DNA from 2 places in the Ramlibacter sp. MAHUQ-53 genome. Region 2 is predicted to be linked to the other one. Evidence: predicted binding sites of a transcription regulator. Region 2 holds the regulator's gene; the other holds the start of a gene.
What was found. Region 2 encodes FNR, which switches genes on or off when oxygen is low (the NO sensors DNR and NnrR bind a similar motif). Its sites were predicted from a motif close to TTGATNNNNATCAA; they were not measured.

Region 1 (5,449 bases), on a different contig from region 2:
TGGACGCCGGCGTGCCGGTGGGCCTGGGGGTGGATGGCAGCGCCAGCAACGACGCCGCGCACCTGGTCAACGAGGCGCGCCAGGCCATGCTGCTGGCGCGCGTCGGCCGGGCGCTGCAGCCGCCGGTGCAGCGCGAGGGCCGCACCTTCTTCGGCTGCGACCTCGGCCCCGCCGAGATGACGGCCCGCGATGCCCTGCGACTGGCCACGCGCGGCGGCGCGCAGGTGCTGGGGCGCACGGACATCGGCCGGCTCGCGCCGGGCCTGTGCGCCGACTTCGCCCTGTTCCGCCTGGACACGCTGGCCATGGCCGGCGGCGCAGTGCACGACCCGGTGGCCGCGCTGCTGCTCTGCGCCAGCCCGCAGGCCGACCACGTGGTGGTCCATGGCCGGCGGGTGGTGAAGGACGGGCGCCTGGCCACCGTGGACCTGGCGCCGCTGCTGGAGCGGCACAACCGGCTGGCCGTGGAACTGGCGCAGGCCGCGCGCTGAAGGCGGGCGGGCGGCCTCGCCCTCCGCGGTTTCCACGCCCGCCCCTCCCCGCGGGGAGCGGCCGGGGGGGGCGGTCAGGTGGCCCGCAGCACCTTCAGCATGTTGGTGCCGCCGGGGTTGCCCATGCGGTCACCGCAGGTGATCACGTAGATGTCGCCGCCGGTGACGATGCCGCGCTGCTTCAGGTGCCCCTCGGCCTCGGCCAGCGCGGTGTCGCGCTCGGCGCTCTGGTCCACCAGCAGCGGGCGCACGTTGCGATACAGCGCCATCTTGCGCTGCGTCGCCAGCTTGGGCGTGAGCGCGTAGATCGGGACGTGGATGCGGTGGCGCGACATCCACAGCGCGGTGGAGCCGGTGTCCGTGAGCGCCACGATGGCCTTGCAGCCCAGGTGGTGCGCGGTGAACAGCGCGCCCATGGCGATGGACTGGTCGATGCGGTGGAAATCCATGCCGCGGAAATCGGCATCGAGCTGCACGTCCTCGGCGCGCTCGGCCTCGGCGCAGATGTTGGCCATCTCGACGACCGTCTCCAGCGGGTACTTGCCGGCGGCGGTCTCGGCGCTGAGCATCACCGCGTCGGTGCCATCGAGCACGGCGTTCGCCACGTCGCTCACCTCGGCGCGGGTGGGCACCGGGTTGGTGATCATGGACTCCATCATCTGCGTGGCGGTGATCACCACCTTGTCATGCTCGCGGGCCAGCCGGATCATGCGTTTTTGCAGCGCCGGCACGGCGGCATTGCCCACCTCCACGGCGAGGTCGCCGCGGGCGACCATGATGCCGTCGCTGGCCTTGAGGATGGACTCCAGGTTCGGGATCGCCTCGGCCCGCTCGATCTTGGCGATCAGCCCCGGCTTGTGGCGGAATTCGGCGGCGGCCACGTTGCACAGCTGGCGCGCCATCTCCATGTCGGTGGCGTTCTTGGGGAAGCTCACCGCCACGTAGTCGGCTTGGAAGCTCATGGCGGTACGGATGTCCTCCATGTCCTTGGCCGTGAGCGCCGGCGCGGTGAGGCCGCCGCCCATCTTGTTGATGCCCTTGTTGTTGGACAGCTCGCCGCCGAGCTTGACGGTGGTGTGGACCTTGTCGCCGTCCACATGGTCGACGATCAGCACGATCAGGCCGTCGTTCAGCAGGAGGGTGTCGCCGGGCTTCACGTCGCGCGGCAGCTCCTTGTAGTCCAGGCCCACGCCGGCGAGGTCGCCGGGCTCGGTGCGCGAGGCGTCGAGCACGAATTTCATGCCCGGCTCGAGCAGGACCTTGCCCTCGGCGAACTTGCCCACGCGGATCTTGGGGCCCTGCAGGTCGGCCATGATGGCCACCTCGCGGCCGGCGCGGCGGGAGGCCTCGCGCACGAGGCGGGCCCGGTCGATGTGGTCCTGCGCCTTGCCGTGGCTGAAATTCAGGCGCACGACATTCACGCCGGCGCGGATCATCTGTTCGAGGAGTTGGGGGTCGCTGGAGGCGGGGCCGAGGGTGGCGACGATCTTGGTGGCTCTACGGGCCATGGTGGTTGTTTCCGGGGTTGAGGATTGTCTCTGCGCGGGCATTCTCACACGCGCGCCGTGGCGCCGGTTACAGCGCGGTTACCAGCGCGCTCCGGCGCCCCGGTTGATCCAGGTCATCGAATCTGTAAGTGGACGTGTTTACCATCCACGGGTTTACCCGTGTTTGCCAAGATTCCATGACTCCCCATCCGCAGCCGCTGCCTCCCGAAGCCCCCCTGCCGCATCGCAAGATCATCCGCGAGTGGCTCATCCCCCTGTCGCAACGCACCACGCTGCGCGCCTTCGTCCTGCTCGCGCTGGACTATGCGCTGTTCGCGGCGCTGCTGGCGGGCGTGATCGCCGTCGAGGCCTGGTGGGCCAAGGCCCTGCTGGGGCTGGCCGCCGGCTTCGTGATCGGCCGCCTGTTCATCATCGGCCATGACGCCTGCCACCAGAGCCTGACGCCGCACCGCCGCCTGAACAAGTGGCTGGGCCGCATCGCCTTCCTGCCCTCGCTCACGCCCTACAGCCTGTGGGATGCGGGGCACAACGTGGTGCACCACGGCTTCACCAACCTCAAGGGCGTGGACTTCGTCTGGGCCCCGGCCACCGCCGCCGAGTTCGCGGCCATGACGCCGGTGCAGCGCGCCCTGGACCGCGCCTACCGCAGCGGCTGGGCCCCGGGCCTGTACTACTTCATCGAGATCTGGTGGAAGAAGATGTTCTTCCCCTCGCGCAAGCAGATGCCTTCGCGCCGCCCGGTGTTCCTGTGGGACAACCTGCTGGTCTCCGTCGCCGGCCTGGTGTGGCTCGGCGGCCTGGTGGCCGCGGCTGCCGCGACCGGCCAGTCGATCGCGCTGCTGCTGGTCACCGGCTTCGTGCTGCCCTTCCTGTTCTGGTGCTCGATGATCGGCTTCGTCGTCTACGTCCACCACACGCACGTGAAGGTCTCCTGGCACGACGACCGCGCCGCCTGGCAGAAGGCCCAGCCCTTCGTGTCGACCACGGTGCACCTGACCTTCCCCTTCCGGATCGGCGCGCTGATGCACCACATCATGGAGCACACCGCCCACCACGTGGACATGAGCATCCCGCTGTACCGCCTGAAGCAGGCGCAGGACAAGCTCGAGGAACTGCTGCCGGGCCGCATCGTGGTCCAGCGCTTCTCCTGGCGCTGGTACTTCCAGACGGCGCGCGCCTGCAAGCTGTACGACTTCACCCGTCGCTGCTGGACCGACTACGCCGGGCGGGCGACGAGCCAGCCGGCGGCCTTGCCGGCCTGACCCGACGGAACGACAACGACAAAGGGGCCCGCGGGCCCCTTTGTCTTTGGTGCGGGGGCGATCAGCCCGCCGCGCGCTTCTCGAGGATCTCGAACGCCGGCAGGGTCTTGCCCTCCAGCACCTCGAGGAAGGCGCCGCCGCCGGTGGAGATGTAGCCCACGTCCTTCTCGATGCCGTACTTGGCGATGGCCGCCAGGGTGTCGCCGCCGCCGGCGATGCTGAAGGCGCTGGACTCGGCGATGGCGCGGGCGATGGTCTCGGTGCCCTTGGCGAAGGCGTCGAACTCGAACACGCCCACCGGGCCGTTCCAGACGATGGTGCCGCAGGCCTTGAGCTGCGCGGCCAGCCTGGCGGCGGTCTGCGGGCCGATGTCCAGGATCAGGTCGTCGTCGGCCACCTCGGTGGCCGCCTTGACGGTGGCCGGGGCGTCGGCGGCGAAGGCCTTGGCCACCACCACGTCGGTGGGGATCGGCACCTCGGCGCCGCGGGCCTTCATGGCCTCGATCACGGCCTTGGCCTCGGCGACCAGGTCGGCCTCGGCCAGCGACTTGCCGATCTTCAGGCCGGCGGCCAGCATGAAGGTGTTGGCGATGCCGCCGCCCACGATCAGCTGGTCCACGTTGGCGGACAGCGACTTCAGGATGGTCAGCTTGGTCGAGACCTTGGAGCCGGCCACGATGGCGGCCAGCGGGCGCTTCGGGTTGGCCAGGGCCTTGGAGATGGCGTCGATCTCGGCGGCCAGCAGCGGGCCGGCGCAGGCCACCTTGGCGAATTGGGCGATGCCGTAGGTGGAGGCCTCGGCGCGGTGCGCGGTGCCGAAGGCGTCGTGCACGAAGATGTCGCACAGGGCGGCCATCTTCTGGGCCAGCTCGGGGTTGTTCTTCTTCTCGCCCTTGTTCAGGCGGCAGTTTTCCAGCAGCACCACGGAGCCGGGCGCGACCTGCACGCCCTCGACCCAGTCGGACACCAGCGGCACCTCGCGGCCCAGGAGTTCGGCCATGCGCTTGGCGACGGGCGCCAGCGAGTCCTCGGGCTTGAACTCGCCCTCGGTGGGGCGGCCCAGGTGGGAGGTGACCATCACCGCCGCGCCGGCGTCCAGGGCCAGCTGGATGCAGGGGATGGAGGCGCGGATGCGGGTGTCCTCGGTGATGTTCCCGGCGTCGTCCTGGGGCACGTTCAGGTCGGCGCGGATGAAGACGCGTTGGCCGCGGGCCTTGCCCTGGGCGCACAGATCGGAGAAGCGGAGGATGTTCATGGTCGGTCCCTTGGAGAACCCGCCATTTTAGGAAACCCGGCTGACGCCCCGGGTCCGGAACCGTTACCAGCCCAGGCCGAGGTGCAGCGGCAGGTACACCGCCATGCCGGCGATGATGGTCAGGAGCGTGTCGCGGCGCCAGAAGAACACCGCCACCCCCACCGCGGCCCCGAAGATGCGGGCGTCCTGCCAGGTGGGCACCAGGTGGCCCTGGGCCATCACGACCTCGGGCAGCACCACGGCCGAGAGGGCGGCGATGGGCGCGTACTGCAGGCCGCGCTCGGCCCACTCGGGCAGCGACCAGTCGCGGCTGGAGATGAAGAAGAAGCCGCGCGCCACCACGGTCACCACGGCCAGGCCGAGGATGACCGCCATGGTCCAGAGGTCGGTCTGCCTCATGGGGCCTCCTGCTGCCGGACACGCTCCCGGCTTTCGAGCGTGAGGCAGACCAGCACCGCCACGCCGATCGCGGCGACGATGTTCAACTTGAGCGGCAACGCATAGGTGGCCACCGCGGTGATGCCGGCGACCGCCATCGCGATGACGCGCAGCCGGCTGGTCGCCAGCGACAGCTGGATGCCGATCAGGCACAGGATGCCGGCAAAGCCCAGGCCCCAGTGCGTGGGCACGAAGTTGGCCAGGGCGATGCCGGCCAGGCTGGGGAGCATCCAGGCGACCCAGTTCATGCCGGCATTGCCGGCCATGAAGGCCTCCTGGGCCAGGCGCTCCTGCGGGTCGTCGGCCGGGGGATGCGGGTAGCGCTTGGTGTGCAGCACATAGGTCATGTCCGTGGTCAGGTAGCCGGTGACCAGGCGCCGCAGCAGCGGCATGTGCATCATGTACGGGCGCAGGTGCAGGCTGAAGACCACGAAGCGCAGGTTCACGCAGAAGCCGGTGGCCAGGACCACCCAGGCCGGCGCGCCGGCCACCAGC
Region 2 (5,449 bases):
TGGCGCAGGGCCTGCGCGTAATCGCCGGCGGTGAACGCCTCGACGAACCGGTCGGCCGTGGGGTAGGAGGTGTAGCGCGGCCCGTTGATGTCGAAGCGCTGCAACAGCTCGGGCGAGATGGTGTTCATGGCGTCCTGCGGATTCCTCAGCGGGTGACGAGCACCGGCACCGGCGATTGCGCGACGACCTTCGCGGCCACGCTGCCCAGCACTACGCGGGCGATGCCGGTGCGGCCGTGCGAGCCGATGACGATGAGGTCGGCCTGGGTGTCGCGGGCGGTCTCGAGCAGGCCCTCGATGACCGAGACATCCTCGACGAGGCGGGTGACCAGGGGCACCGGGGCGCCGCCCTCGGCCGACATGCGGGCCACGCGGGCATGGGCCTCGGCGCCGTGCACGCGCGCAGCCTCCATGTAGGCGTTGAAGCCCATGGGGTTGGCCTCGCCGATGCCCAGGTAGGGATAAGGGTCGACCACGTAGAGCGCGGTCAGCGTCGCCCCATGGGTGCGGGCGAGGGAAATGGCCAGCGTGGCGGCGTGGTCCGAGGCGGCCGAGCCGTCGGTGGCCAGGAGGATGCGCTTGAACATGGTGTGACCTCTCAGGGGAAGTGACGTGTTGGCGGATGATGCGACGGGATGCTCCCGCCGTGGTTGATTCGGGTCAATTGACAGGTCGCTTGCAGGCCACAGAATCGGCTCCATCTGACCGTATCGCCCCGACTGAAAGGCCCGACGACCATGACCACCTTCCAAGCCGAGATGACGCCCCGCTTCCAGCAGCTGCTCGAGCGGCGCGAGGCCGAGCTGCGCGCGTTGCTGGCCGAGGAATCGGCCCGCGACCAGGCCGAGGCGCAGGCGCGCGAGCCGGGCGAAGCGGTGACCGACTTCAAGGACCTGGCCGACGCCGAGACCAGCACCGCGGTGCACGAGATGCAGCACACGCACGCGGTGCAGGAACTCGAGGCGGTGCAGGCGGCGCTGCTGCGGCTGGCGCGCGGCCAGTACGGCCAGTGCCTGGCGTGCGGCGAGCCCATCGAGCTGCGCCGGCTGGAGGCGCTGCCGACGGCGCTGCGTTGCATCCGCTGCCAGTCGCTGGCCGAGACCGCCTGAGCCAAGCTCAGTGCACCCGGCTGTCGAAGGCCCGTCCCAGGGCCTCGAGGTCGAGGATGCGGATGTGGCGCTTGTCCACCTCCAGCAGGCGCTGCTGCTGGAAGGCCGAGAACGTGCGGCTCACCGTCTCCAGCTTCATGCCCAGGTAGCTGCCGATCTCGGCGCGCGACATGCGCAGGTGGAACTCGCTGGCCGAGTAACCGCGCGCCTTCAGGCGCTGCGAGAGGTTCAGCAGGAAGGCCGCCAGGCGCTCCTCGGCGTTCATGCTCCCGAGCAGCATCATCAGGCTGTGCTCACGCACGATCTCGCGGCTCATGAGGCGGGCCATCAGCATCTGGATGTCGGCGCTGCCGCTGGCCAGCTCGCTCAGGTGGGTGTAGGGGATGGCGCAGACCTCGGCATCCTCCAGCGCGGTGGCGGCGCTGGCGTGGCGGCCGTGGGCGACGCCGTCCAGGCCCATCAGCTCCCCGGCCATGTGGAAGCCGGAGACCTGCTCGCGGCCGTCCACCAGCATCAGGCTGGACTTGAAGGTGCCGCTGCGCACCGCGTAGATGAACTGGAACTTGTCCCCCCCGCGATAGAGCTCCTCGCCGGTGCGCACGCGGCGGCGGCCGAAGCGCAGGCCGTCCAGGCGCTGCAGGTCCGCGCCGCTGAGGCCGCAGGGCAGGCACAGGTCCTTCAGGTGGCAGTTGGAGCACAGGGTCTTGAGCGGCGCGGCGCCGCAGCCGGCGCCCTCCGAAGACTCCGTCACGGAGCGGCGCGGCACGACGCGGACGGGAGCGATGGCGTGTTCGTGGTTCATGCGGGGGTCTCTCTCGTGGGGTGTTCAGTGATGGACGCGGCTGCCGGCATCGGCGATCGCGTCGGGCAGCTGCTCGAAGTCGCTGCTCTTGTCCAGGAAGCTCGCGGCGCCCTCGCCGAGGTAGCGCTTGCGGTAGGCGGGCGCGGCGTTGTTGCTGAAGACGACGAAGGCGATGCCCGGGGCCGCCTCGCGCACCGCCTTGAGCACCTGCAGGCCCGTGCCGCCCTCGAGCTGGACATCGAGCACGACCACCTCCGGCCGGCTGGCCAGGATGCCCTCGATGCAGCCTTGCGGCGTGGCCGCCTCGCCGACGACCTCCATGTCGTGCTCGCCGAGCAGGTTGGCCACGCGCGAGCGGATCGGGCCGGAGTCGTCGGCCAGGAAGACGCGGGGATGGGAGCTGGGTGCCATGGACGTGACTGTGCCGCGTCCGCCGGCTCTTGCCCATCAGTAAGAGCTGAATTGCTGGCTAGGAATCGTCTGGAACGCGGCCTAGGACTCGTCCTAGGCCGCCAGGGCGGCGCTCAGATCTCGGTGGCGTCCGCCAGCCCGTGCTTGATGGCGTAGCGCACCAGGTCGCTGGGGTTGCCCAGGCCCAGCTTGTGCATCAGGTTGGATTTGTGGGTGCTCACTGTCTTGACCGACAGGCTCATGCGCTCGGCGATCGCGGTGACCGAGGCGCCGGCCACGAGCTGCTGGAACACCTCGAACTCGCGGGCCGACAGCGCCTCGTGGGGCGCCGCCTCGCGGCCCGGCATGGCCCCCAGGGCCAGCTGCTGGGCCACCTCGGCGGTGACGTAGGCGCCGCCGTCGGCGATCTTGCGCAGCGCCTGCTCCAGCTCGGCGGGCGCGCTTTCCTTGGTCAGGTAGCCGCTGGCGCCGGACTTGATGGCCCGCACCGCGTACTGGGTCTCGTGGTGCATGGACAGCACCAGGATGCGCACGCGCGGCCGCTCGGCCTTCACCAGCTTGATCAGCTCCATGCCGCTGCGCCCGGGCATGGACAGGTCCAGCACCAGCAGGTCGAACTCGGCCTCGCGCACCCGCTGCAGCACCTGGGCGCCGTCGGCGGCCTCGCCCACCACCTGGAAATCGGGCACGCGCGCGAGGATGCCCTTGAGGCCCTCGCGCACGATGGCGTGGTCATCGGCCAGGACGACGCGGATCATGTGCCGGCCCCCTGCCCCGCCGGCGCCGGGATGCGCGCCGCGACCCGCGTGCCCTCGCCCGGGGTGGACTCGATGGACATCGTGCCCTCCAGCAGCTGGGCCCGCTCGCGCAGGCCGATCAGTCCCAGCGACTGCGGCTTGCGGCCGGCGCCGGTGTCGAAGCCGACGCCGTCGTCGCGCACCTCGATCACGATCTGCCGGCCAGCGCGCGCCACGCGCACCCACACGGTCCGCGCCCGGGCATGCTTGGCGACGTTGGCCAGAGACTCCTGCACGATGCGGAAGACGGCCGTGGCGTAGGGCTCCTCCAGTTCGAGGGACTCGTCGAGGTCCAGCTCGCAGTGCACGCCATGGCGCTGCGTGAAGCTCTGGGCCAGCCACTCGATGGCGGGCACCAGGCCCAGGTCGTCCAGCACCAGCGGGCGCAGGTCGGCGGCGATGCGGCGGGTGGCGGCGACGCTGGCGTCCAGCATCTGCAGCATGCCGCTGACCTTGGCCGCCGCAGCCTCGGGGTCGCGGGCCAGGTGGTCGCGCAGCCAGATGGCGTCCATCTTGAGCGCGGTCAGGGACTGCGCGAGCTCGTCGTGCAGCTCGCGCGCGACCCGGCTCTTCTCCTGCTCGCGGATGGCGGAGGCCTCGGTGGCGAAGCGCGCCAGGTCCTGCCGCGCCCGCATCCGCTCGGTGACGTCACGCAGGATCACGGAGAAGACCTTGCCGTGGTCGGTGTCGATCTGGGAGATCGAGGCGTCCATGGGGAACTCGGTGCCGTCGGCCCGCAGCCCCCACAGGACGATGCCGTCGCTGCCGCCCTTGCGGCGCGAGGTCACGCCGGTCGCGGCAAAGCGGCGCACATGGTCGGCGTGGCTGGCGCGGAAACGCTCCGGAATGAGCATGGACAAGGGCTTGCCCATGACCTGGTCGGCGCGCCAGCCGAAGATCTGCTCGGCGGCGCGGTTGTACAGGACGATGCGCTCGGCGTCATCGATGCTGATGATGGCATCCATGGCCGTTTCGAGCAGCGCGGCGAGGCGCTCGGCGGCGTCGGGGACGCTCAGCGATGAAAAAGGGGGCACGGAGTACTGCGGTCGTGGCGACTTCGCAAATTACAGCACAAGGCCCGTCCCCCCGGGCGCGCCCCCCTCACTCGTGCGCGTGCGCCGGCCCGTGGGTGTCGTGGGAGACCAGCGTGAGGGCCGTCACGCTCGAGGCGATGCAGGCCGCCCAGAAGACGAAGAAGCCCACCGTGTAGACGGCCTGGCGAGACCAGCCCAGGGGGTCCCCCGCCCAGCTCAGGTCCAGCGGGTCGACGACAGCGAAGACGGCCGCCTCCAGCAGGCAGGCAGCCAGGAAGGCGGGCCAGGCCACGGCCATGATCAATTTGCTCCACATCGGGTTGCGTCCTCCTGTGAAACGATTGTGGACCCGGACTCAGTTCGCCGCGCTAGGGGTTAGCGCGTGGTTGCGGCCCTGGACGGCCGGCATCATCGCCTTGCCGCCCTCGCGCTCGGCCAGGGTCTTGTTGATCTCCAGGCCGCGGCGGTAGTAGTCCTCGGCCACCAGCGGGTCGGGCGTGCGCAGGGCCAGCACCAGGGTGATGACGCCGGCCACGATCACGGCCGCCGGGCCGGCGATCAGCAGCCACACGTGGCCATGGGCCCACCACGGGCGCGAAGGGGTGGCGGGGGAAGTGTCGGAAGCGGGGGGACGGCGGTCCATGGCGGCTCCTTCCCGGTCACTGCCGGGGCATCAGGAAGACGGATTTCTCGGTCACTTGCGCGTCGCCGGAAACAGTGGCGATGTGGAAGCGGATCTTGTGCGAGCCCGGCGCGGCGCTGCCGTACGGCACCTGCAGGCGCAGGGCGACCCAGCGCGATTGCGCGGGCTCCACGTCGGCCTCGGCCTCCGAGGCTACCACCAGGCCGGGCAGGCCCTCGGCGGTGAAGCGGTAGGTCTGGGGCTTCTCGGTGGCGTTCATCACCTGCAGCCGGTAGACGTTCTCGATCTTGCCGCCGGCAACGATGCGCGCCAGCGCGGCGCGGTCACGCACCACGTCCACCTTCAGCGGCGTGCGCAGCGCCAGGCTCAGGGCCACGCCGAAGGTCAGGGCGCCCAGGATCACCGTGTACAGCAGCACCCGCGGGCGCAGCACCCGCCGCCACATGCGGGCGCGGTCCCAGCCCTGGGACTGGGCGTTCTGCGTGGTGAAGGAGATCAGCCCCCGCGGGTACTGCATCTTGTCCATCACGCTGTCGCACACGTCGATGCAGGCGCCGCAGCCGATGCACTCGTACTGCAGGCCGTTGCGGATGTCGATGCCGGTGGGACACACCTGGACGCACAGCCCGCAGTCGATGCACGACCCCAGCCCCT

Region 1: ACT80S_RS09045 (fatty acid desaturase) is a predicted target of FNR. The motif match lies at 2,103-2,116, and genes of this name have one in related genera.

What each region holds. Positions count from the first base shown of each region.
Region 1 covers NZ_JBQWTS010000005.1:40,060-45,508, reverse strand. Annotated here, with positions in the region: gene ACT80S_RS09055 (8-oxoguanine deaminase) at 1-491, shown strand, start outside; gene pyk (pyruvate kinase) at 566-1,999, opposite strand; gene ACT80S_RS09045 (fatty acid desaturase) at 2,176-3,261, shown strand; gene ACT80S_RS09040 (phosphoglycerate kinase) at 3,323-4,516, opposite strand; gene ACT80S_RS09035 (AzlD domain-containing protein) at 4,580-4,915, opposite strand; gene ACT80S_RS09030 (AzlC family ABC transporter permease) at 4,912-5,449, opposite strand, start outside.
Region 2 covers NZ_JBQWTS010000002.1:429,174-434,622, reverse strand. Annotated here, with positions in the region: gene hemN (oxygen-independent coproporphyrinogen III oxidase) at 1-128, opposite strand, end outside; gene ACT80S_RS05505 (universal stress protein) at 146-586, opposite strand; gene ACT80S_RS05500 (TraR/DksA family transcriptional regulator) at 737-1,108, shown strand; gene fnr (fumarate/nitrate reduction transcriptional regulator Fnr) at 1,116-1,910, opposite strand; gene ACT80S_RS05490 (response regulator) at 1,935-2,321, opposite strand; gene ACT80S_RS05485 (response regulator) at 2,435-3,079, opposite strand; gene ACT80S_RS05480 (PAS domain-containing sensor histidine kinase) at 3,076-4,152, opposite strand; gene ACT80S_RS05475 (hypothetical protein) at 4,220-4,468, opposite strand; gene ACT80S_RS05470 (FixH family protein) at 4,508-4,795, opposite strand; gene ccoG (cytochrome c oxidase accessory protein CcoG) at 4,812-5,449, opposite strand, start outside.